One region of the Cereibacter sp. Soil_C_27 genome, then DNA from elsewhere that is predicted to be linked to it. Evidence: riboswitches for the same ligand, from Rfam matches in the RefSeq annotation. Region 1 holds a riboswitch; each other region holds the start of a gene.
What was found. Region 1 has a riboswitch for cobalamin ahead of AC3A5Z_RS01860 (energy-coupling factor ABC transporter permease). Riboswitches for the same ligand answer to the same signal wherever they lie in the genome.
Positions count from the first base shown of each region.

Region 2: linked by a shared signal. The riboswitch ahead of AC3A5Z_RS04795 (TonB-dependent receptor plug domain-containing protein) and the one ahead of AC3A5Z_RS01860 (energy-coupling factor ABC transporter permease) in region 1 are both predicted to bind cobalamin.
Region 3: linked by a shared signal. The riboswitch ahead of AC3A5Z_RS00985 (aromatic ring-hydroxylating oxygenase subunit alpha) and the one ahead of AC3A5Z_RS01860 (energy-coupling factor ABC transporter permease) in region 1 are both predicted to bind cobalamin.
Region 4: linked by a shared signal. The riboswitch ahead of bluB (5,6-dimethylbenzimidazole synthase) and the one ahead of AC3A5Z_RS01860 (energy-coupling factor ABC transporter permease) in region 1 are both predicted to bind cobalamin.

Region 1 covers NZ_JBDGJD010000001.1:373,226-378,619, reverse strand. The annotation lists gene cobF (precorrin-6A synthase (deacetylating)) at 74-850, opposite strand; gene AC3A5Z_RS01860 (energy-coupling factor ABC transporter permease) at 899-1,576, opposite strand; cobalamin riboswitch at 1,610-1,831, opposite strand; gene cobA (uroporphyrinogen-III C-methyltransferase) at 1,852-2,580, opposite strand; gene AC3A5Z_RS01850 (cobyrinic acid a,c-diamide synthase CobB) at 2,577-3,893, opposite strand; gene cobM (precorrin-4 C(11)-methyltransferase) at 3,893-4,675, opposite strand; gene AC3A5Z_RS01840 (cobalamin biosynthesis protein) at 4,672-5,019, opposite strand; gene cbiE (precorrin-6y C5,15-methyltransferase (decarboxylating) subunit CbiE) at 5,016-5,394, opposite strand, start outside.
Region 2 covers NZ_JBDGJD010000001.1:957,643-963,036, reverse strand. The annotation lists gene AC3A5Z_RS04795 (TonB-dependent receptor plug domain-containing protein) at 1-1,542, opposite strand, end outside; cobalamin riboswitch at 1,681-1,878, opposite strand; gene AC3A5Z_RS04790 (amidase) at 2,032-3,486, shown strand; gene AC3A5Z_RS04785 (ABC transporter ATP-binding protein) at 3,545-4,615, shown strand; gene AC3A5Z_RS04780 (ABC transporter permease) at 4,619-5,394, shown strand, end outside.
Region 3 covers NZ_JBDGJD010000001.1:197,368-202,761, forward strand. The annotation lists gene AC3A5Z_RS00975 (LLM class flavin-dependent oxidoreductase) at 1-870, opposite strand, end outside; gene AC3A5Z_RS00980 (AI-2E family transporter) at 967-2,148, opposite strand; cobalamin riboswitch at 2,457-2,653, shown strand; gene AC3A5Z_RS00985 (aromatic ring-hydroxylating oxygenase subunit alpha) at 2,708-3,943, shown strand; gene AC3A5Z_RS00990 (FAD-binding oxidoreductase) at 3,940-5,013, shown strand; gene AC3A5Z_RS00995 (BLUF domain-containing protein) at 5,015-5,394, opposite strand, start outside.
Region 4 covers NZ_JBDGJD010000003.1:274,089-279,482, forward strand. The annotation lists gene AC3A5Z_RS13305 (hypothetical protein) at 179-355, shown strand; gene AC3A5Z_RS13310 (sensor histidine kinase) at 509-1,966, shown strand; gene AC3A5Z_RS13315 (response regulator) at 1,968-2,339, shown strand; gene AC3A5Z_RS13320 (hypothetical protein) at 2,467-2,610, shown strand; gene AC3A5Z_RS13325 (cobalamin B12-binding domain-containing protein) at 2,723-3,541, shown strand; cobalamin riboswitch at 3,585-3,764, shown strand; gene bluB (5,6-dimethylbenzimidazole synthase) at 3,807-4,505, shown strand; gene AC3A5Z_RS13335 (DUF6522 family protein) at 4,531-4,785, opposite strand; gene AC3A5Z_RS13340 (UDP-2,3-diacylglucosamine diphosphatase) at 4,951-5,394, shown strand, end outside.

The DNA of each region.
Region 1 (5,394 bases):
GTGCGGGGCACGTGCTGACTGCCCCCTCTCTGCGCAGTTGCGCGGCGGCTGTCAAGCCGCGGGCGCCCGAGGGTCAGGCCGGCGCCGGGCCGTCGGCGGTTATGCCGCGTCTCAGCACATAGATGTCCATGATCCAGCCGTGCCGCGCCCGTTCGCGCTCCCGCAGGGCAAGGATCCGCGGCCCGGCCTCGGCCAGCGGCCCCGAGAGCACGACCTCCTCGGCCATGCCGACATAGGCGCCCCACCAGATCGTCACCCCGGCCGGGTCGAGCGTCCGGAAGGCGCAGCCGCCGTCCAGCATCACCACCAGCGTGTCGACGCCGGCAGGCCAGCCGTGGTCGCGGATCTGCCGACCCGTCGTCACGAGGAAGGGCGCGCCGATCTCGTTCAGGGCGATGGCATGGGCGGCGGCCAGCGCCTGCATCGAGGTGATGCCCGGCACAACCGACACTTCGAGCGGCAGACTGCGGTCCACCCGCGCGGCGATGCGCAGGCTGCTGTCGTAGAGCGAGGGATCGCCCCAGATCAGCAGCGCCACCCGGCCCGCCGTGCCCAGCCCGTCGCGGATCGCGGTCTCCCAGCAGGCGGCGATGGCGTCGTGCCAGTCGTCCACCCGGCCGCGATAATCGCCGGTCTCGGCCCGCACCGGCAGGTCGAACTCCGCCAAATGCGTGGCGGGGTTGGTCAGCACCTCGGCGCAGATGGTGCGACGCAGCCCGGCGAGATCGGCCTTGTCGGCCCCCTTGCGCGGGATCAGCACCAGATCGGCGGCATTGAGCGCGCGGATCGCCTGCAGCGTCAGATGCTCGGGGTTGCCGGTGCCGATGCCGATGAGGGAGAGCTGGATCATTCTGTCGTCCAATGTGGCGCGGCCCCCCTGCGGGAGCCGCGCGAAGGGTCAGGCCGCGTGGTGCAGCCGGTGGGTGAAGAGGCCGGATTTCGCCAGACCGCGCGCGCCCTTGGCCGCGCCCAGCACCGCGAGATCGACCAGGGGCTCGATCAGCACGACGAGCATGTAGGCCGCGCCGAAGCTGCCGATGGCGGCAAGGTTGCCCGCCTCGAAGCCGTGGCCGTAGAGCGCCCAGAACCCGACCCAGGCCACCACGCCGCCCTGATAGGCGACCGACAGCGACAGGACCTGCAGGTAGCCAAGATCGACATAGGCCGTCTCGCGCGGGATGACCTTGTGCGCGAGGGCGGTCAGGCCGAACAGCGGCACCAGGAGCGTGGTCACGTTCATGCCGTATTGCGGCAGGTCGAAGGGCGCGAAGAACAGGCCTTGGACCAGCAGGCCCAATGCCAGTCCGATGGCGGCGGGGGCGGCTCCGAGGATCAGGAACAGGGTCGAGCCGAGGATCAGGTGAACCTCGGAGACGCCGACCGGGTAATGCGGCAGGATCTCGAAGAACGAGAAGACGAGGCCGGTGGCCAGCACGGAGCGGGCAGCGAGCGAGGCCAACCCCTTTTCGCGCGCGGCCTCCCAGGCGAGTTTCAGGGCATAGCCTCCGGCCGCCGCGGCGGTGCCGTAGCTCAGGAGGATCTTGGCGCCGGTGACGACGCCCTCTTCGATATGCATGTCAGTGACTCCAGGCCGTCACACCCGACGGCGGTTTCGGTTGCCTGCAGGGCCGGTATCCTGGCTGGCGGGTCTGGGCGGGTCTTCGGCCTTCCCGGGCTTGTCGCCCAGTGACCAGAGGTGAAGACCCGCTCGCCGCTGACAGTCGCGGGGGCGGCTGGGTCCGGGGCGCCGCAAATTGGTCCGCCCCTCCCCATTCCCGATTGAGTTCCGGTGCTTTGCACCTGACGGAACACCATGCAGAGCTGAACTCCGACACCATCCTTGCCGCTGCGTCAAGCATGATCGGACTCCCCGGCCAAGGGGCCGTAGAGGATCAGCGCGGGCGAGCTGCCGCTGCCGCCGGCCAGCTGGGCGGCGAGGGCGGCGATGGTGCTGCGGGTAAGGGTCTGATCGGCGTGGCTGACGGATTCCGCCAGCAAAGCCGGGGTATCGGGCGGCAGGCCCGCGGCGATCAACGACGCGGCCAGGGCCGGGAACGTGCGCTTGCCCATGAAGACGACGGTGGTCGCCTCGGGGTCGGCCAGCGCCTGCATGTTCAGCCGCGGCAATTCGCCCGTCACATCGGCGCCGGTGACGAACTGCACCCGCCGCGCGGTCAGGCGGCGGGTCAGCGGGATGCCCGCGAAGGCGGCGGCGGCGCAGGCCGAGGGCACGCCGGGGATGATCTCATAGCCGATGCCTGCGGCTTCGAGCGCGGTGATCTCCTCCTCCAGCCGGCCGAAGATGCCCGCATCGCCGGATTTCAGCCGCACCACCCGCGCCCCGGTCAGGGCGTAATCGACCAGCAGACGGCTGACGTGATCCTGCTTCGGCGAAGCCCGCCCGGCCCGCTTGCCGACCCCCACCAGATCGGCCCCCTCGCGCGCATGAGCGAGGATCGGGCCGGAGGAGAGATCGTCGAACAGCACCGCATCGGCGGTTTGCAGGCGCGACACCGCCTTCAGCGTCAGCAGTTCGGGGTCGCCGGGACCGGAGGAAACGAAGGATACGAAGCCGGTCATGTCGCCTCTGCGATCAGATGAAAAAAGGTTCCGGTGGACAGCCCGCCGCCCGCCTGCCGCCTGAGCGAGCCGGTCTCGGGCACCGCCTGCCCCGCCGCATCGCTGACGCGGGCCAGCGGGGCGTCGGGCTGCTCGAGGATGGTGGAATAGTGGAACTCGTGGCCCCGGAGCCGCGCGCCCTGTCCCGGGATCGGTGCGGCAAGCTCGGCCAGCCGGTAGCCAAGATGCATCTTGCGCTTCTGGAAGGAGGTCACGAGCCCCAAGAGCCCGGTCATCGGATGGGCCACGCCCTCGGCATCGACCAGCGTCTCGCCCATCACCATGTAGCCGCCGCATTCGCCATGCACCGGCCGCGTTTCGGCAAAGCGCCTGATCCCCGTGCGAAAGCCGCTCGCCGCCGCCAGACGGCCCGCGTTCAGCTCGGGGTAGCCGCCAGGCAGCCAGCAGACATCGGCGCTGTCGTCGGGGGCCTCGTCGGCCAAGGGCGAGAAGGGCAGGATCTCGGCCCCCGCCGCGCGCCAGCCCTGCACCAGATGCGGATAGGCGAAGCTGAAGGCCGCATCCTGCGCCAGCGCGATCCGCTGGCCCGGCGGCGGCATCGCCGCTTCCGGCGCAGCCTCGCGCTGCCCGCCCGCCGCCGCCCGCAGCAGCGCGTCGAGATCGACCCGCTCCGCCATCAACGCGGCGGCCTCGGTCATCAGCCGCTCCAGCGCCGGATGCTCGCCCGCCTGCACCAGCCCCAGATGCCGTTCCGGCAGGGCGATGCTCGCCAGCCGGGGCAGCGCGCCGAAGACGGTGATCCCGGCCCCGGCCATGCCGGCGCACACCAGCGCCTCGTGCCGGGGGCTGGCCACGCGGTTCAGGACCACCCCCGCAACGCGCACACCCGGACGGAAGCCGGCAAGCCCCGAAGCCACCGCCGCCGCCGTCTGCGCCTGGCCAGAGACATCGACCACCAGCACCACCGGCCAGCCCATCGCCGCGGCGACATCGGCGCTGGCGCCGCTGCCGGTCTCGCCCGGCACGGCCACACCGTCGAACAACCCCATCGAGCCCTCGGCCAGCACCAGATCGGCCCCCGCCGCGCGCGAGGCGAGCCCGGCGATCCGCGCCGGCGTCATCGCCCAGCTGTCGAGATTGACCGAGACCTGCCCGGTCGCCGCGGTGTGGAAGGCGGGGTCGATGAAATCCGGGCCGCTCTTGAACGGCTGCACCCTGAGCCCGCGATCGCGGAACGCCCGGCAAAGGCCGAGCATCACCGTGGTCTTGCCCGCCCCGGAGGCGGGCGCCGCGATCATCAGGCCTGCGGGCATCACGCCGACTCCGGAAAGCGCGGCGCGGTGCCGACCGGGCGGTAGCGGCGGTCGTAGTCGCCGGCATAGAGCCGGCTCTCGTCGAAGCCCTCCTGCCCCAGCGCCCGTCCCACAAGGATCAGCGCCGTGCGCTCCATCTCGGCGCCGACCTCGGTCGCGAGCGAGCCCAGCGTGGCGCGCACCACCCGCTCGTCGGGCCAGCTGGCGCGCCAGACCACCGCGACCGGGCAATCGGCGCCGTAATGCGGGGTCAGCTCGGCCACGACCGTCTCCAGCACATGCACCGAGAGATGGATCGCCAGCGTCGCCCCGGTGGCGGCGAAGGCGGCCAGCCGCTCGCCCTCCGGCATGGCGCTGGCCCGGCCGGAGGTGCGGGTCAGCACCACCGATTGCCCGATGCCGGGCAGGGTCAGCTCCGCCCCCAGCGTCGCCGCCGCCGCCGCGAAGGAGGGCACGCCGGGGGTCACGTCATAGGGGATGCCGAGCGCGCGCAGCCGCCGCAGCTGCTCGCCCATCGCCGACCAGACCGAGAGATCGCCGGAATGCAGCCGCGCCACATCCTCGCCGCGCGCATGGGCGGCGGCGATCTCGTCGATGATGGCGTCGAGCGACAGGGGCGCGGTGTTGACGATGCGGGCGCCGGGCGGGCAATGCGCCAGCACCGCCTCGGGCACAAGCGAGCCCGCATAGAGACAGACCGGCGAGGCAGCGATCAGGTCGCGCCCGCGCAGGGTCAGAAGGTCGGGCGCTCCCGGCCCCGCCCCGATGAAATGCACCGTCATTCGTCCCGTCCTTCCGCAATTGCCGCCGTGGCCCTGCCATCGGCTGAAGTCACCCGCGGCCCCAGAAGCCGCGCCCCCGGCCCCGCCGCCGCCAGCGCCGCCGCCTCGGCCAGCGAGCCCGTGCCATAGAGCGCCGCCACCCGGGCCGAGCGGGTGAGCACCGGCTGGCGCGCGAGATCGTCGGGGGCGATGCCCCGTACCGGCAGGCCGGGCGCGAGGCCGCGCAGCGCCGCCGCTTTGGTCTCCGCCGTCGCCAGAGCCTCGGCGCCGCCGGCCTGCGCCAGCGCGTCGCGGATCGAGGCGACCGTCGCGCGGCTGTTGAAGCCGATCCCCGCCACCCTCATCGCACCACGCTCCACTGCACCACCGGCAAGGCCGCGCGCCAGCCGCGCTTGCGGCCCAAAGGCATGGCCTCGGCCAGTTCGATCCTGAGCAGGCTGCCGCCCTTCCGCTCCGACCAGAGCGCCAGCAGCGCCTCGGTCTCGAGCGTCACGGCATTGGCGACCAGACGGCAGCCGTCGGGCATCCTGTCCCAGAGCGCCTGCAGAAGCGGCTCCGACGCGCCGCCGCCGATGAAGACCGCATCGGGGCGCGGCAGGCCGTCGAGCCCTTGCGGCGCGCGCGCCTCGTGCAGCGTGAAACGGTGGCCGAGGCCGAAACCTTCGGCATTCGCGCGCGCCCTCGCCGCGCGGGCGGCATCGGCCTCCAGCCCGACCGCG
Region 2 (5,394 bases), 580 kb from region 1:
GCCCAGATCGGTCGTCTTGGCGTCGGTATAGGTATAGTTGCCGAACAACTCCCAGCCTTCGGCGATCGTCATCCGCCCCGACAGCTCCACCCCGCGGCTGCGCGTGTCGCCATCGACCTGCGCATAGCAGCCGAAGCCCGACCCGCAGCTCGTTTCGGCGAAGTCGAAGCCGATCCGGTCGGTGATCGTCGTGTCGAACAGCGTCACCTCCAGACTGCCGGCGTCGCCGAACAGCCGCTCTACCCCCAGCTCGTAGCTGCGGCTCGTCTCCGGCTGCAGGTCTTCCGATGCATAGCCGCCGAAGCGTTCGTAGGTCGAGGGCAGCCGGAATCCGGTCCCCGCTGCGCCGCGCAGGATGGTCGCGTCGGCAATCCGCCAGGCTGCCGCCAGCCGGCCCGTGGTTTTGCCGTCGAAGTCGCTTGGCTCGTCATGCCGCAGCGCCAGCGACACGTCCACATCGGGCGTCGCCGCATAGCGCAGCTCGCCGAACAGCGCGTCCGTTTCGTTGCTGCCCGGCATGCCCGCCCCGGCGATCAGCTCCTCCTTGGTCCGCTCCGCACCGAAGGCCAGCCGGATCTGCTCGGTCAGATCGGCGCCGCCCAGATAGGCGATCCCGGTCTGCGTGCCCTCGTAATAGCCGATGTCCCAGACCTCTTGCACCGGCGTCTCGCGCTTCGTCGTGGTCTGGAACAGCGAGAAGCTGTGATCCACCGCCCCCGTGCTGAACTCGGCAAAGACCCTCCCGCCGCGCAGGCTGCCGCGGGTCGTGTCGAACGAATCTGCCGGCCCGATCGCGCCGAAGCCGTCGAAGTCGAGCACCGTGTCGGCAGACAGCGCGCTTGCACCGACGCGGAGCGTGTCCGTCAGATCGAAGGCGCCGTAGAGCGTCGCGAAGGTGCTGGCGAAACTGTCGCGCTCGCTGCCCGAGGCCGCCGAGGAAATGCCGTCGGTGATCGTCCGCGTCACCGTAAAAGCCAGTTCCGCGCGGTCGGTCAGCAGCCCGCTCGACAGGTTGCCCGACCAGGTATCATTGCTCCCCGTCTCGACAGAGGCCGCACCGCTTACCCCCGGATCGGTCGGGCGGAAGCTGCGAATGTCGATCACGCCCGCCACGGCCTCGGAGCCGTAGAGCGCCGATTGCGACCCGCGCAGCACCTCCACGCGCGACAGGCCGCCCGTGGCCAGCCCGCCGAAGTCGAAGGCCGTCTGGGTGGCGGAGGGGTCGGCCACGTCCAGCCCGTCGATGCGCACCGCGGCATATTCCGACCCGAGGCCACGGATACGCAGCTTGCTCGTCGCCCCCAGCCCGCCATTGCGCGATAAGGACAGGCCCGGCAGCCGCGCGAGGCTGTCCGCCAGCGAGATTTCGTTCGCCTGCAGATCTTCCTCGGTCAGAAGGCTGACGCTCGCCCCCGTCCGGCTCGCCTCGGTCTCTTCCAGACCGGCCGTCACCACTATCTCCTCCAGCTGGATCACCTGCGCCAGACCCGGCAGCGGGGTGGCGGCGATCAGGGCCAGCAGCGAGACGCCTGCGTATTTCATGGTTCACTCCCTTTTTCCCCGCGCGGCCCGGAAAGGCGGCGGGGCAGCTTTGCGACAGTGCCGGCGGAGGGACAGCCCTTGCCGGCGGTTCGTCACCTGAAGCGGGAAGACCGCCTCCGGAACGCGCCCCGCGCCCCGGAAAGGGTGATCGCTGCGGCAGGTCTCCTGACTCGCGGGTCTTCGCTCGGGTCGGCCTTCCCGGGGGAGATCCCAGTGGCACAGTCGACCGTCGCTCGCCGCTCACAGTTGCGGGGGCAGCCGCGGGATGGGCCGGATGGCCGCACCGCGTTCCCTTTTCATCCGGGGTCAGCCGGAACCGAAGCACGTCCTCATTAGGTTAACGCTCCGGCCTGTCAAGCCCCGCCTTCGGCCAGCTTCTGCGACGAAAGGCGTCGTAAAAGGCACATGGGGCGGCGAATCCGGGTGGACCTGCCCCGCCCCCCGCCGCAGCATGCCCGCTCGACTGGCAGGAAGGCGGAAGGGAATCGCATGTTTCGGACTTTTGGCGCAGAGGATGCGACCGATCTCGCCGCCCTCGTCGCCCGGCGCGACGTGACGCCCGACGAATTGCTCGACGCCGCCCTGCAATCGGTGGAAGAGCTGAACCCGATGCTGAACGCCGTCGTCCTGCTGCAGGAAGACGTCGCCCGCCGCGCCATCGCCGCGGGCCTGCCCGCGGGCCCCTTCACCGGCGTGCCCTTCCTCCTGAAGGATCTCGGCTGCGAGGCGGTGGATTTCCCCTCGCACAACGGCTCGCGGCTGCTGGCCAACACCCGCTATGCGCAGGATTCCGCGATCTTCGAGCGGATGCGCGCCACCGGCGTCGTCACCTTCGGCCGCACCACCTCGCCCGAGGGCGGCATCGGCGCCGCGACCGAGGCGGCGGTCTATGGCGGGCCGACCCGCAACCCGTGGAACCCCGACCACACCTCCGGCGGCTCCTCCGGCGGATCGGGCGCCGCGGTCGCCGCGGGCATCGTCGCCATGGCGCATGGCTCCGACGGCGGCGGCTCGGTGCGCATCCCCGCCTCCTCCTGCGGCCTCTTCGGCTTCAAGCCGACCCGCGCCCGCCTGCCCGACGGCCCCTACTCCGGCGAGGGCTGGGCCGGCATGGCGATCGACGGCTTCCTCACCCATTCGGTGCGCGACACCGCCGCCATGCTCGACGCCTGCGCCGGCGCCGACCCCGGCGCGCCCTACTGCGCCCCGCCGCTCCTCCGCAGCCATGCCGATGCCATCTCGCGCCCGCCGACCCGGCTGCGCGTGGCGCTTTGCGATACCACCTTCAGCGGCGCGCCGATCCATCCCGAGGTGCGCGACGCGGTGCTCGAGACCGGGGCGCTGCTCGAAAGCCTCGGCCATGTGGTCGAACCGATGCGGCCCCATGCCGATGTGGCGACGATGATGGCCGCCTGGACCGACATCGTCGCCTGCGGCACGGCGCTCGGCATCCGCAAGGCGCTGAAGGGCCGCGACCTCGCCCCCGGCGAGGTGGAGGGCGTGGGCCGCGGCGCCATGGCCCGCGCCGCCGAGATCTCGGGCGAGCGCTACCTCGAGGCGGTGGGCGAGATCCATGCCTTCGGGCGGCAGATGGCCCGCTTCTTCGATCCGCAGCGCGGCCCCGACATCCTGCTCTCGGCCACCCTCGCCGAGCCCCCCGCCCGGGTCGGGCGCTTCTCGCATGACACCGAGGATTACGTCGCCTTCCGCACCGGCCCCGAGGGCATCTTCGCCTATTCGCCCTTCTGCGCCGTGTTCAACGCCTCGGGCCAGCCCGCCGCCTCGCTGCCCTTGGGCATGTCGGCGGGCGGTCTGCCCATCGGCATCCATCTGGCCACCCGCTTCGGCGAGGACGAACTCCTGATCGCGCTCTGCGCAGAAATCGAGCGCGCTGCCCCCTGGAGCCACCGCCGCCCCGCCCCCCTGCCTCTCAGACCCGCGTGAGGGTTGCCAGAGGCCGGAGGGCCTGCTTAACCTTGGCGAAACGACAGCGGGGAAATCAGTGACCGAAGCCATAGCCGTCGAAGCTCGCAATGCAATCAAGGCCTTCGGTCAGGGCGATGTCGCCGTCCGCGCACTCGATGACGTCTCGGTCCAGATCCGCAAGGGCGAGTTCTTCACCCTCCTCGGCCCCTCCGGCTGCGGCAAGACCACTCTCCTGCGGCTGATCGCCGGGTTCGAGACCCCGACCTCCGGCGCCATCCTGCTCGACGGCAAGGACATCACCACCGACCCGCCGAACCGCCGCCCGGTGAACACCGTCTTTCAGAGCTACGCGCTCTTCCCGCACCTGACCGTGGCGCAGAACGTGGGCTTCGGGCTTCAGATGCAGGGCCGCCCCAAGGCCGAGGTTGCCGCCACCACCGACCGGATGCTGGCCCTCGTCCGGCTCGAGGCGATGGCGGGGCGCAAGACCAGCCAGCTCTCCGGCGGCCAGCAGCAGCGCGTGGCCCTCGCCCGGGCGCTGGCGCCGCAGCCCAAGGTGCTGCTCTTGGACGAGCCGCTCTCGGCGCTCGACCTGAAACTGCGCAAGGAAATGCAGACCGAGCTGAAGCGGCTGCAGACCGAGACCGGGATCACCTTCATCTTCGTGACCCACGATCAGGAAGAGGCGCTCACCATGTCCGACCGGATCGGGGTGATGAGCGCTGGCAAGATCCTGCAGATCGGCAGCCCGCGCGACATCTACACCCGGCCGGCCAACCGCTTCGTCGCCAGCTTCATCGGCGAGACCAACTTCCTGCCCGGCACGCTGCGGGATGGCCGCGTCACGCTGGCCTCGGGCGGCAGCATCGACGTGGCGGCGACGCTGCGCAGCGCAGGCCCGGTGACGGTCGCCGTGCGCCCCGAACAGGTCCGCCTCGTCCAGCTGACCGACCCCGAGGCCCTGCCCGCCACCGTCACCGATCTCGTCTACTTCGGCACCGACACCCATTGCCACCTCGCCCTCCCCGACGGCACCGAGGTCGTGGCGCGCCTGCAAAGCAGCGCCAGTGGCGAGGCGGGGCTGCAGCGGGGCACGCAGGTCGGGCTGCGCTTTGCTCCCGGTGCCGCGCAAGTGCTGGGGGACTGACCGATGTCGGCAGGCGAAGACACCGCAAGGAGACGCAGGATCCGCGACGGCTGGCTGCTGTCGGCCCCCGCGCTGGTCGTCCTGACCCTCGCCGCGGCGGGCCCGCTGCTCGTGGTGCTGGTCTACAGCTTCCTCACCCCCGGCCAGTATGGCGGCGTGGTCTGGGACTTCTCGACCGACGCCTGGGTCGGCATCCTCTTCACCCGCGACATCTTCACCGAGACGATGGCCCTCGCCGACGCGCATCTGACGATCTTCTGGCGCTCGGTGCGGCTCTCGCTGCTCACCACGCTCATCACCTTCGTCGTCGGCTTCCCGACCGCATGGTTCATCGCCACCCGCTCGCCCAAGGCCCGGGCGCTCTGGCTCTTCCTCATCACCATCCCGTTCTGGACCAACCTGCTGATCCGCACCTTCGCCATCAACGAGGTGATCCGCAACGAGGGCATCCTGAACTCGGTGCTGCTGGCGATGGGGGCCATCTCCAGCCCGATCCAGATCCTCTACACCGACACCGCCGTGCTGATCGGCATGACCTATGTCTACCTGCCGCTCATGGTGTTGCCGCTCTTCGCCGCCATCGACCGCTTCGACATGCGCCTGCTCGAGGCGGGCTACGACCTCTACGCGACCCGCTGGCAGGTGTTGCGCCGCGTGGTGCTGCCCATCGTGAAGCCCGGCATCGTCGCGGGCTCGATCCTCGTCTTCGTGCCCTCGCTCGGCGCCTATGTCACCCCGCGGGTGCTCGGCGGCGGCAAGCAGATGATGATCGGCAATTT
Region 3 (5,394 bases), 180 kb from region 1:
CAGCTCCTGCCGCACGGTGTCGGGGCCGCCGGTGGCCGAGACATGCAGCGCCTGCTCGACCATGTGCTGCATCGCGGGGTCGATGACGGTGGAGAGATCCTCCACCGGGCGCGGCAGCTTGCCGGGATTGCCGGTGCGCAGATTGGCGAAGGCCTGCTGCATCGAGGTCTTGAGGTAGTAGCCCTCGGCGTCGGTCTCGCCGGCGAAGACGTTCACCGCCAGCATGAAACGCGGTTTCGCCAGTTGGGCGGAAGGCCGGAAGGTCTCGCGGTAGACCCGGATCGCCTGCGTCAGGGCCTGCGGCGCGAAATGCGAGGCGAAGGCATAGGGCAGGCCGAGATGCGCGGCGAGCTGCGCGCCATAGAGGCTGGAGCCGAGGATCCAGATCGGCACGTGGGTGCCGATGCCGGGCACGGCCATGACCTGCGCGCCGGGGACCGGGTCGCCGAGGTAATGCTGCAGCTCCATCACGTCGCCGGGGAAGTTGTCGGCATTGTCCATGTTGCGCCGCAGCGCCTGCGCGGTGCGCCCGTCGGTGCCGGGGGCACGGCCGAGGCCGAGGTCGATCCGGTCGGGGAACATGGTGGCCAGCGTGCCGAAAGCCTCGGCCACCATCAGCGGCGCGTGGTTCGGCAGCATGATGCCGCCCGAGCCGACGCGGATCGTCGAGGTATGCGCCGCGACCTGACCGATGACGATGGCGGTGGCGGCGCTGGCGATGCCGGCCATGCTGTGATGCTCGGCCAGCCAGAAACGGTGATAGCCGAGCGCCTCGGCGTGTCGGGCAAGCTCGACCGTGTTCTTCAGCGCATCGGCGGTGCTGGAGCCCTCGGGAACGGGGGACAGATCGAGGACGGAATAGGGGATCATGGGATGCTCCGGGCCTTTGCCTTGGCCCCCCGATATGGGGTCGCGGACGATAAAGAAAAGCCCTGCCGTTCGTGCAGCACGAATGGCAGGCCCGGGTCAGACCTGCGGATCGCGGCGCCCGGGGCGGGGCGGGGGCGGCGGCAGGCCCTTGCTGCGGGCATCGACGATGTCGATCTCGCGCTGCCATTCGCGCCACATGGCCACCAGAAGCGCCATCAGCACCGGGCCGACGAAGAGCCCGACGATGCCCATGGTCTTCACCCCGCCGATCAGGCCGAAGAAGGTGGGCAGGAAGGGCAGCTTCACCGGGCCGCCGACCAGCACCGGTCGGATGGTCTTGTCGACGATGAACAGTTCCACCGTGCCCCAGATGAACAGCGCGAGCCCGGCGAAGGGCGAGCCGCTGGCGGCGAGATAGGCCGAGACCAGCGTGAAGCACAAAGGCGCGCCGCCGGGGATCAGCGCCATGAAGCCGGTGATGACGCCCAGTGTCACCGGCGAGGACATGCCCGCGATCCAGTAGGCGACACCGAGGATCACGCCCTCGCCGATGGCGATCAGCGTCATGCCGGTGACGGTGGAGGAGATGGTGGCGGGAACCACGCGCGACAGCCGGTCCCAGCGTTCGGGCAGGATGCGGGCGCCGACGCGGTCGATCTGCCCGGCAATCCGCTCGCCGTCGCGGTAGAAGATGAAGAGCGCGATCAGCATGAAGAGCAGCGTCAGCGCCAGATGGAAGGCCAGCGTGCTGGCCGTCAGGATGCCGCGGTAGATCGAGCCGATGTTGGCGCCGCTGACCAGCTGCACCAGCTCGCTGATCGCGCCGGGCCGGCCGATGTATTCGCGCCACTGCAGCGCCAGCCAGTCGCCCGCCTGCGGAAAGCCCTCGAGCCATTGCGGCGGCGGTGCGCCGGTGCTGTTGGTGCTGACGGCCCAGCTGATCCAGACCTGCAGCTCGCCGAAGGCATAGACCAGCGCCATCATCACCGGGATGACGATGAAGGACACGATCAGCAGCACAAGGAGCGCTGCCGCCGTCATCCGGCTGATGTGCAGCATCCGCTCCAGCCGCAGCATCACCGGCCAGCTGGCGAAGGCGATGACCAGCGCGGCCAGTACCGGCACGATGAAGCCGTGGAAGAAATAGACCGAGGCCGCGAGCACCAGCAGCAGAAGCCAGCGGGCGGCGGAGATGTCGGTGATCAGCGGACGTCGGGCGCTGCGCTTGGCGGCGGCGCGGGAGGAATCGGCGATCACGAGTCTGTCCTGGTCCGTCATGTCAGGTCGGCCCGCGCTGTCTGCTTCATGCCCGCAATCTCTTCGTCTGATCCGGGCAGCCTGCCCGGCTTTTCCTACTTAAGCATTTGCCCGACCGATGCACCATTGCCCAAAGGGACTTCGGGAAAAAATCGGGCCTGCCTGCCGGGACCAGAGCCTAGGCATCGCATGTGACCCTGTCGAGACAGGCGGGCCGCCGGGTGCGCACAAAACCGTCAGTCCCGGCCTCGGCCGCCCGCGCCGATGCAGGATGTCAGATTTCGCCGGAGAAATGTCGAGTTCCGGCAGCGGGCGGCGAAAGCTCTGCCCTATGGTTCGCGGGCAAGGTGCCGCATCGGAGACGGGGCGGAGAATTGGGAAGCCGGTGCAAGGCCGGCGCTGCCCCCGCAACGGTGACAGAGAGTGCGGCGCGATGGGAGGCCACTGGAGCATGCTCCGGGAAGGTGTCGCGCCGGGCGGAAGCCGCTCTGCAAGCCCGGAAACCAGCCTTCGCACGTCACCCGCGGGCTTTCCGCACACCCATTCTCGTCGCGGGGCGCGACCACCGGAGAGGCAGACCATGCTGGCAGACCACGAAGCGCTGAGGCTTCTGACATCCCGCAAACCGAAACATGCGCTGGAGCAGCCGCTCTACACGGACCCGGGCGTGTTCGACGCCGATCTGCGGATGCTGTGGTACCGCGACTGGCTGCTGGCGATCCCGGCCTGCGAGATCCCGAAGACCGGCAATTTCGTGACGCTGCAGGTCGGCGCCTATCCGGTGGTGATCGTGCGCGGCGCCGACGGGCAAGTGCGCGCCTTCCACAACGTCTGCCGTCACCGCGGCCAGCGGCTCTGCTCGGTGATGAAGGGCTCGAGCCCGAAGCTGGTCTGCCCCTATCACCAGTGGACCTACGAGCTGGACGGGCGGCTGCTCTATGCCCGCGACATGGATGCCGATTTCGATCCGGCAAAGCACGGGCTGAAGCCGGTGCATTGCCGCGTGGCGGGCGGGATCGTGTTCATCTCGCTGGCCGAGACCGCGCCGGAATTCGACGGGCTGGGGGCGGAGTTGGAGCGCTACCTGGCGCCGCACATGCTGAACGACGCCAAGGTGGTGCATTCCTCGACCATCGTCGAGAACGGCAACTGGAAGCTGGTGATCGAGAACAACCGCGAGTGCTATCACTGCGGCGGCAACCATCCCTCGCTGTGCCGGACCTTCTCGGACAAGCCGGTGATCACTGCGCCGAACGACAGTGGGTCCGAGACCGAGGTGACGCGGCACTGGGAGCGTTGCGAGGCGGCGGGGCTGCCGTCGCAGTTCCTGATCCACCCGACCTCGCAATGGCGTCTGGCCCGCGTGCCTCTGCTGAACAACGCCGAGAGCTACACGATGGACACCAAGCGCGCCTGCGCCAAGCCGCTGGGGACCATGCCGTTCTTCGATGCCGGTAGCCTTCTGTTCTTCCACTATCCCAACAGCTGGAACCACTTCCTCGGCGATCACGCCATCGTCTTCCGCGTGCTGCCGCTGACGCCGACCACCACCGAGGTCACGACCAAGTGGATCGTGCACAAGGATGCGGTCGAGGGGGTGGATTACGACATCAAGCGGCTGACCGAGGTCTGGCTGGCCACCAATGACGAGGACCGCCGCGTGGTCGAGGAGAACCAGGCCGGGATCAACTCGCCCGCCTACGAGCCCGGACCCTATTCCTCGATGCATGAGGACGGGGTGATCCAGTTCATCGACTGGTATGCCGAGACCATGACCGAGCGCCTCGCGCCCCGCACCGCGATGGCTGCGGAATGAGCGCGGCGAGCCTCTCCCGCACCGCGGCCTGGAAGGATTCGGAGCCGCTGGAATGCGTGATGGTCGTGCCGGAGGCGCCCAATGTGGCGACCTTCGCCTTCCGCGCGCCCTCGGGCGCCTGGTTCGACTATCTGCCGGGCCAGTTCCTGACGCTGGAGCTGCCGGTGCCCGGCGGGTCGGTCTGGCGGACCTACACGATCTCCTCCAGCCCGTCGCGGCCGCTGTCGATTTCGGTCACGGTGAAGGCCCAGCCGGGCAGCGTGGCCGGGCGCTGGATGCTCGACAACCTGAAGCCGGGGATGAAGATCAAGGCGGTGGGGCCCGCGGGCATCTTCTCGACGCTGAACCATCCCTCGCCCAAGCATCTGTTCATCTCGGCGGGGTCGGGGATCACGCCGGTGATGTCGATGGCGATGTATCTCTGGGACCTCGGCGCGGCGCCGGATGTCGTGCTGATCAACTGCGCCCGCCGCCCGTCGGAGATCATCTTCCGCGAGCGGCTGGAGCACATGGCCTGCCGCGTGCCGGGGCTGAAGCTGCGCTTCGTGGTGAAGGAGCCCGATCCCTACCGGGTCTGGACCGGCTACGAGGGGGCCTTCAACCAGCTGATGCTGGGCCTGATGGCGCCAGATTATCTGGAGCGCGAGGTGTTCTGCTGCGGGCCGGAGTCCTTCATGCAGTCGGTGCGCGACATGCTGAACGCGCTGGGCTTCGACATGGCGCGCTATCACCAGGAAAGCTTCCAGGCGCCGGTGGCGACCGAGGCCGATGCGCCGGTGATTGAGGATGTGGTGCCGGATGCGGCGACCGAAGCCGAGATCACCTTCGAATCCTCGGGCGTGACCATGGCCTGCGCCCAGACCGACACGGTTCTGCTGGTGGCGCGGGCGGCGGGGCTGAACATCCCCTCGGGCTGCACCTTCGGGCTCTGCGGCACCTGCAAGATCAGGAAGACCGCGGGCGAGGTGCATATGGTGCACAACGGCGGCATCTCGGACGAGGATATCGCCGAAGGCTACATCCTCGCCTGCTGTTCCAACCCGATCGGCCGGGTGGCGGTGGAGGTCTAGCCTAGGCGCTCTGCCGCTTGCGGCTCACCATGCGCTCGGCCACCGAGGGTATGACATTGGCCAGAAGGAAACTGCTGTTGATCCGCTTGGCACAGCAGGCGGCGCCCGGCTGGCGGCAGGCGCGCATCGAGCCGCAATCGGCCCCGTCGGGGCAGGCGACGCGAACGACGGCGGTGGTCACGTCGAGCAGGTGATCGAACCATGCGCCGACGCCCATGGCGATCAGATCCTCTGGCGGGCGCTGGGCGAGGCGGCCGCCCAGCACGATGCGCAGCCGCGCCAGTTCGGGATCGGTGCGCAGCCGGGCGATCAGCCGGACCAGCCGCGCGTCGTGATGCGCGGGGTCGAGGAGGCTCGCGGCAAGCACCAGCGTCCGCGTCT
Region 4 (5,394 bases), on a different contig from region 1:
GCGCGGTTCTCGGCTCTTTCGCACAGCAAGGGTGCGGCGGTGCAGATTGCGGCAGTGCAGCATAACGCTAAAATCAGTCTCCCGATCGGGCTGGCGCGACCTTGGCGCCCTGCCGGCACTGGCGCATCCCGCCAGCCGCAGCCTCCGGGCAGCACAACAGACATGATGGAGACCGAACATGCTGGATTTTGTGGTCACTGATCCCATCGCGAAGGCCCGGGCGACGATTGCCGAGATCGGCCAGCACAGCGATGCCGAACTGATCGAGGCCTGCCGGGTGCTGATGCAGCACGATCCCGCCGCCTATGCCCATCTCGGCGGCCTGATCGCCTTCCTCGGCACCGCGCGCGCCTGAAGCCTTCCACGACGCCCCCACCCCGCCCGCATCCGCCGGCACCTTATTGCCGGCAACGGTCGCACTCACGGAACCTCAGGCGCCGCTCGCTCGTTCGCCTTTGCGGCAGTATGCTCCGGACCGGCAACGGTCCGGGAGAGGACCCAGAGTTTCATGTCATCCAATAAAAGTGAGTGCGAGTATCTACTGCGCAGTACCGACTGGGCGGCCTCGCCTCTCGGACGGCAAGCCGACTGGCCAGCCGAGCTGAGAACTCTGGTCGGCGTGATGCTGGGGTCGGTGCAGCCGATGGTGGTCGTCTGGGGGCCGCAGAGGATCGCGCTCTACAATGACGGCTATGCCGCGATCTGCGGCGAGCGTCACCCCGCGGCCTTCGGCCTCGGCTTGGAAAAGATCTGGTTCGACGTCTGGGACAGGCTGGACCCGATCATGTCCGCCGCCTACGCCGGGCAGGGCACCTCGATGACCGATATCGAGCTGATCATCCATCGCAACGGCCAGCCCGAAGAGGTGCATTTCGCCTTCTCCTTCACTCCGGTCCGCAACGCCGATGCCGAGGTGCTCGGCATGTTCTGCGCCTGCACCGAGACCACCGCCGAGGTGAAGAAGCGCCGCGCCGCCCTCAGCCAGCGCGACCGCTTCATCCGGGTGTTCGAACTGTCGCCCGGCGGCATCGCCATGCTGAACGGCCCGCAGCACATCTTCGACTATGTCAACGAGGGCTACCTCGCCCTCATCGGCGCCAGCCGCGAGATCATCGGCAAGCCCGTGGCCGAGGCGGTGGCCGAGGTGGTGCAGCAGGGCTTCATCGAGCTGCTCGATGGCGTCTACCAGACCGGCGCCCCCTTCGCCGCCCGCGCCGTGCCCATCGCGCTGAACCGCGGCCCGGCGGGCGAGGTGCAGGACCGGCTGATCGACCTGACCTATCAGCCAATGACCAGCGACGAGGGCGAGATCATCGGCATCCTCGTGCAGGCGCAGGACGTGACCGACCGCCTTGCCGAGGAACGTCACCGCGAGCTGCTGGCGCACGAGCTCGGCCACCGGCTGAAGAACCAGCTGGCGATGGTGCAGGCCATCGCCTCGCAGACCCTGCGCGGCAGCGCCGACATGCGGACGGCGCGGCGCATGCTGTCGGAACGGCTCTCGGTGCTGGGCGAGGCGCATGACGCCATCGTGCGCGGCGGGGTCGGCGCCTCCAATGTCACCGACATCGTCGAGGGCATGTTGACGATCCACGACGATCCGGTGTCGCCGCGCGTCAGCGTCTCGGGCAACGACCTCAAGATCGGCTCGCGCCCGGCGCTTTCGCTGTCGCTGATCCTGCACGAGCTGGCCACCAACGCCCGGAAGCACGGGGCGCTGTCGCGCTGCGAAGGCCGCGTGGCACTCGACTGGCAGGTCACCCATTGCGGCCGGTGCTTCGAGCTGACCTGGGAGGAAAGCGGCGGCCCCCGCGTCACCGGCGCGCCGCTCGAAGGGGCGGGTGCGCGGCTGATCCGGGCCGGTCTGGCCGGAACCGCCGATTGCGAAGTGGTGCTCGACTACCGGCCCCACGGCCTGCGCTGCCACATCACCGGCGATCTCGCCACCTTCCAGAAGGAGCATTGAGGTGCGCGGAGCCGAGACGACGCTGCTGCTGGTGGAGGACGATGGGCTGATCCGGCTCGATCTGGCCGACCAGCTGTCCGATCTGGGCTTCATCGTGCTGCAGGCCAGCAATGCCGATCAGGCGCTGCTGGTGCTGGAGCGGCGCAGCGAGATCTCGGCGCTGCTGACCGACATCGACATGCCCGGCTCGATGAGCGGGCTCGGCCTAGCCGCCGTGGTGGCCGAGCGCTGGCCCGCCTGCAAGATCCTCGTGATCTCGGGCCGCCACGCCCCCGACCCCGAGTGCCTCGCGCGCGGCGCCTCCTTCATCGCCAAGCCCGTCACCGAGGCCGGGCTGCTGCGCGTGCTGCAGCGGATGGCGCTGATCGACTGAGGTATTGATGACTTTTGGTCGCAGCTTTGACTGATCTGGGTCAAGGCGGCCCGGCCCTCCTGCCCGCATCGTCCTCCCTGCCTGCCGCACCCTCCGGTGCCGGTCATCCGCAGCGAGGAGCCAGATCATGCAACATGCGACCATCCAGATTTCCGCCTATATCTCGGCCCATGGCATCGTCATCGCCGAAGACCCCCTGACCGGGCTCGTCACCATCCGCGACGGCGCGCGGGTGATGCGCGGCCGCCGCGTCGCCGCCATCAAGGGCTGAGCTCACCGTTCCGGGGGCCCAAACCATGATTGACAGACTCTGCATTTCTGGCCGAGGCTTGAGCCGGGGCGCGAGGATGCGGAAGGCGGGGATCCCGGGGGGAGAGCGTGGCATGACTCCGGGACATCACGGGCCGTTCGACCGCCCTCTCTTCGAGCGCTCGCATCTCGGCCTCGCCGCCTTCAAGTCCGCCCTGCCCGCCGATGCCGTCCTCTCGCTCGCACAGGAGGTCGTCAGCCGCCTTGCCAGCCGCGCGCGCGACCTGCCCGCCCATGATGTCGCCCATCCGACCGCGGAAGAAATCGACGCGCTCTGCACCGCGCTCATCTCGCCCGATGCCGATGCCGGGGCGCGGTTCATCGAGACCATCCGCCGCGAGGGCGCCGGAATTGACGTGATCTACCTCGCCTACCTCGCCTCGGCGGCACGGCGGCTGGGGCAGTGGTGGGACGAGGACCGGGTGCCCTCGGCGCAGGTCACCATCGCCTCCAGCCGGATCTACGCCATCATGCGCGGGCTGCGGCATGTGCTGGCCGCCCCGCTCCCCGTCACCGACAAGGCCGCCGTCTTCGCCGCCGTGCCCGGCGAGACCCACACGCTCGGCGTCACCATGGCCGCCGACCTCTTCCGCCGCGAGGGCTGGGAGGTCGACCTGCTGCTCGGCCTGCCGCACGAAGCGCTGATCGAGCGCTTCTGCGCCAGCGGCCGGCGTGTCTTCGGCCTTTCCGCCAGCGGTCCGCGCAGCCTCCTGCCGCTGGGCAGGCTGCTCGTGGCGATCCGCATCGCCTGTCCCGAGGCGCGGGTCATGGTCTGCGGCCAGATCGTCACCGATGCCGCGGGCATGGTCGCCCATCTGCATCCCGAGGCGATGGCCAACGACATGACGACCGCGCTCAACGGGATGGAGGCGCTGCTTTCACCGCCGCGCTGAGGCGTTCGCGACCAGAGCGGGCTTGCGCGCCCGCCCGGCATCTGGTTTCCCATCCCTGCCGGGTGCCGCCGCGAGGCGGAGAATCGGGAAGCCGGTGCGACTCCGGCGTGGGCCCGCCGCTGTAACGGTGATGCCCCGGGCAGAAGGCCACTGGATCTTTCCGCGAAGGCGCGCGGGGCAGACGATCCGAAGCCAGAAGACCGGCCCGGCAACGAGGTTCTGCCGCGTGGACTGCGGCGGATCGTCCATGAAGGAGGTCTGGATCATGCCGGATACCCCGCCCCCTGCCTGCACCGAGGTGCGCCCCCAGCCCGCCCGCGCCTTCAGCGACGCCGAACGGCAGGCGCTCTACGACATCATCGCCGAGCGGCGAGATGTGCGCGACGAATTCCTGCCCGACCCGATCGACCCCGCGCGGCTGCACCGGGTGCTGCAGGCGGCGCATCTGGCGCCCTCCGTCGGCTTCATGCAGCCGTGGAACTTCATCCTGATCCGCGATCCCGCCCGCCGCGCCGAGGTGCATGCGGCCTTCCAGCGTGCCAATGACGAGGCGGCCCAGCTCTTTCCCGACGAGAAGCAGGCCACCTACCGGGCGCTCAAGCTGCAGGGTATCCTCAAGGCGCCGCTCAACATCTGCGTCACCTGCGACCGCGACCGCTGCGGCCCGGTGGTGCTGGGCCGCACCCACAACCCCGAGATGGACCTCTATTCCAGCGTCTGCGCCGTGCAGAACCTCTGGCTCGCCGCCCGGGCCGAGGGGCTGGGGGTCGGCTGGGTCAGCATCTATCACGAGACCGACCTGCGCGCCGTGCTGGGCCTGCCCGAGCGGATCAAGATCGTGGCCTATCTCTGCATCGGCCATGTCGACCAGTTCTACGCCGCGCCAGAGCTGGCGCTGAAGGGCTGGCGCCAGCGCCTGCCGCTCGAGGATCTGGTGATGGAGGACGGCTGGCAGGGCGACTGAGCGCGGACAAGCTCGACGGGGCGGCTCAGCGCGCCGCCCCCTCCACCCGGCTCCGCGACAGGATGGCGCCCGAGGCATCCAGCGTGAAGCGCAACCGGATCGCCTTGTAGCGGAACGTCACCCGGGTCCGGCCCGCATCGGCGTCGCGCCCCTCTTCCACCAGCCCGGTGATCCGGCCCTCGCGCATCAGCCGCGGCACATCCGCCGCAGCCAGCCCCAGAAGCGGCGCCAGATCCTCGGCCTCCACCGTCACCCGGCCCGCCACCACTTCCAGCCGCATCGCCCCGCCTCTCCTGCCTCGCCCGAGCCCGTCAGCCTGCGCGGGAAAGCGCCCGGGCACAAGGCCGGGCGGCCTGTCGCAGGCCGCAGTCATAAAATCGTGGCCTTGCTTTGGCATAGCGCAGCAAGACGCCCCGCGTCGGGCGATGCCATCGAGGAGCGCTTCATGCCGCAACCTGTCCCGCGCCAACCGCACCGTCACCGCAGCCTGTTCCTGTCGGACCTGCATCTGGGCGCGCGGGGCTGCCGTCCGGAGCGCATCCTCGACTTCCTCGAGCACAACACCGCCGCCGAGATCTATCTCGTCGGCGATGTGCTCGACCTCTGGCACCCGCCCTTCCCTCACTGGACCGAGGTGCATGACGAGATCCTCGCCCTGCTGTTGCGCCGGGTGCAGGAAGGCGCGCAGCTCTTCTACCTGACCGGCAACCACGACACAGCGATGCGGCTCTATCGCGGCACGCATTTCGGCCGGATCGAGGTGGCCGAGCAGGTGGTGCACGAGGCCGCCGACGGGCGGCGCTGGCTGGTGCTGCATGGCGATGTCTGCGACGCGCGCTTCCTGCGCTGGCATATCCTGACCCGGATCGGCAGCCGCATTGACTGGGCG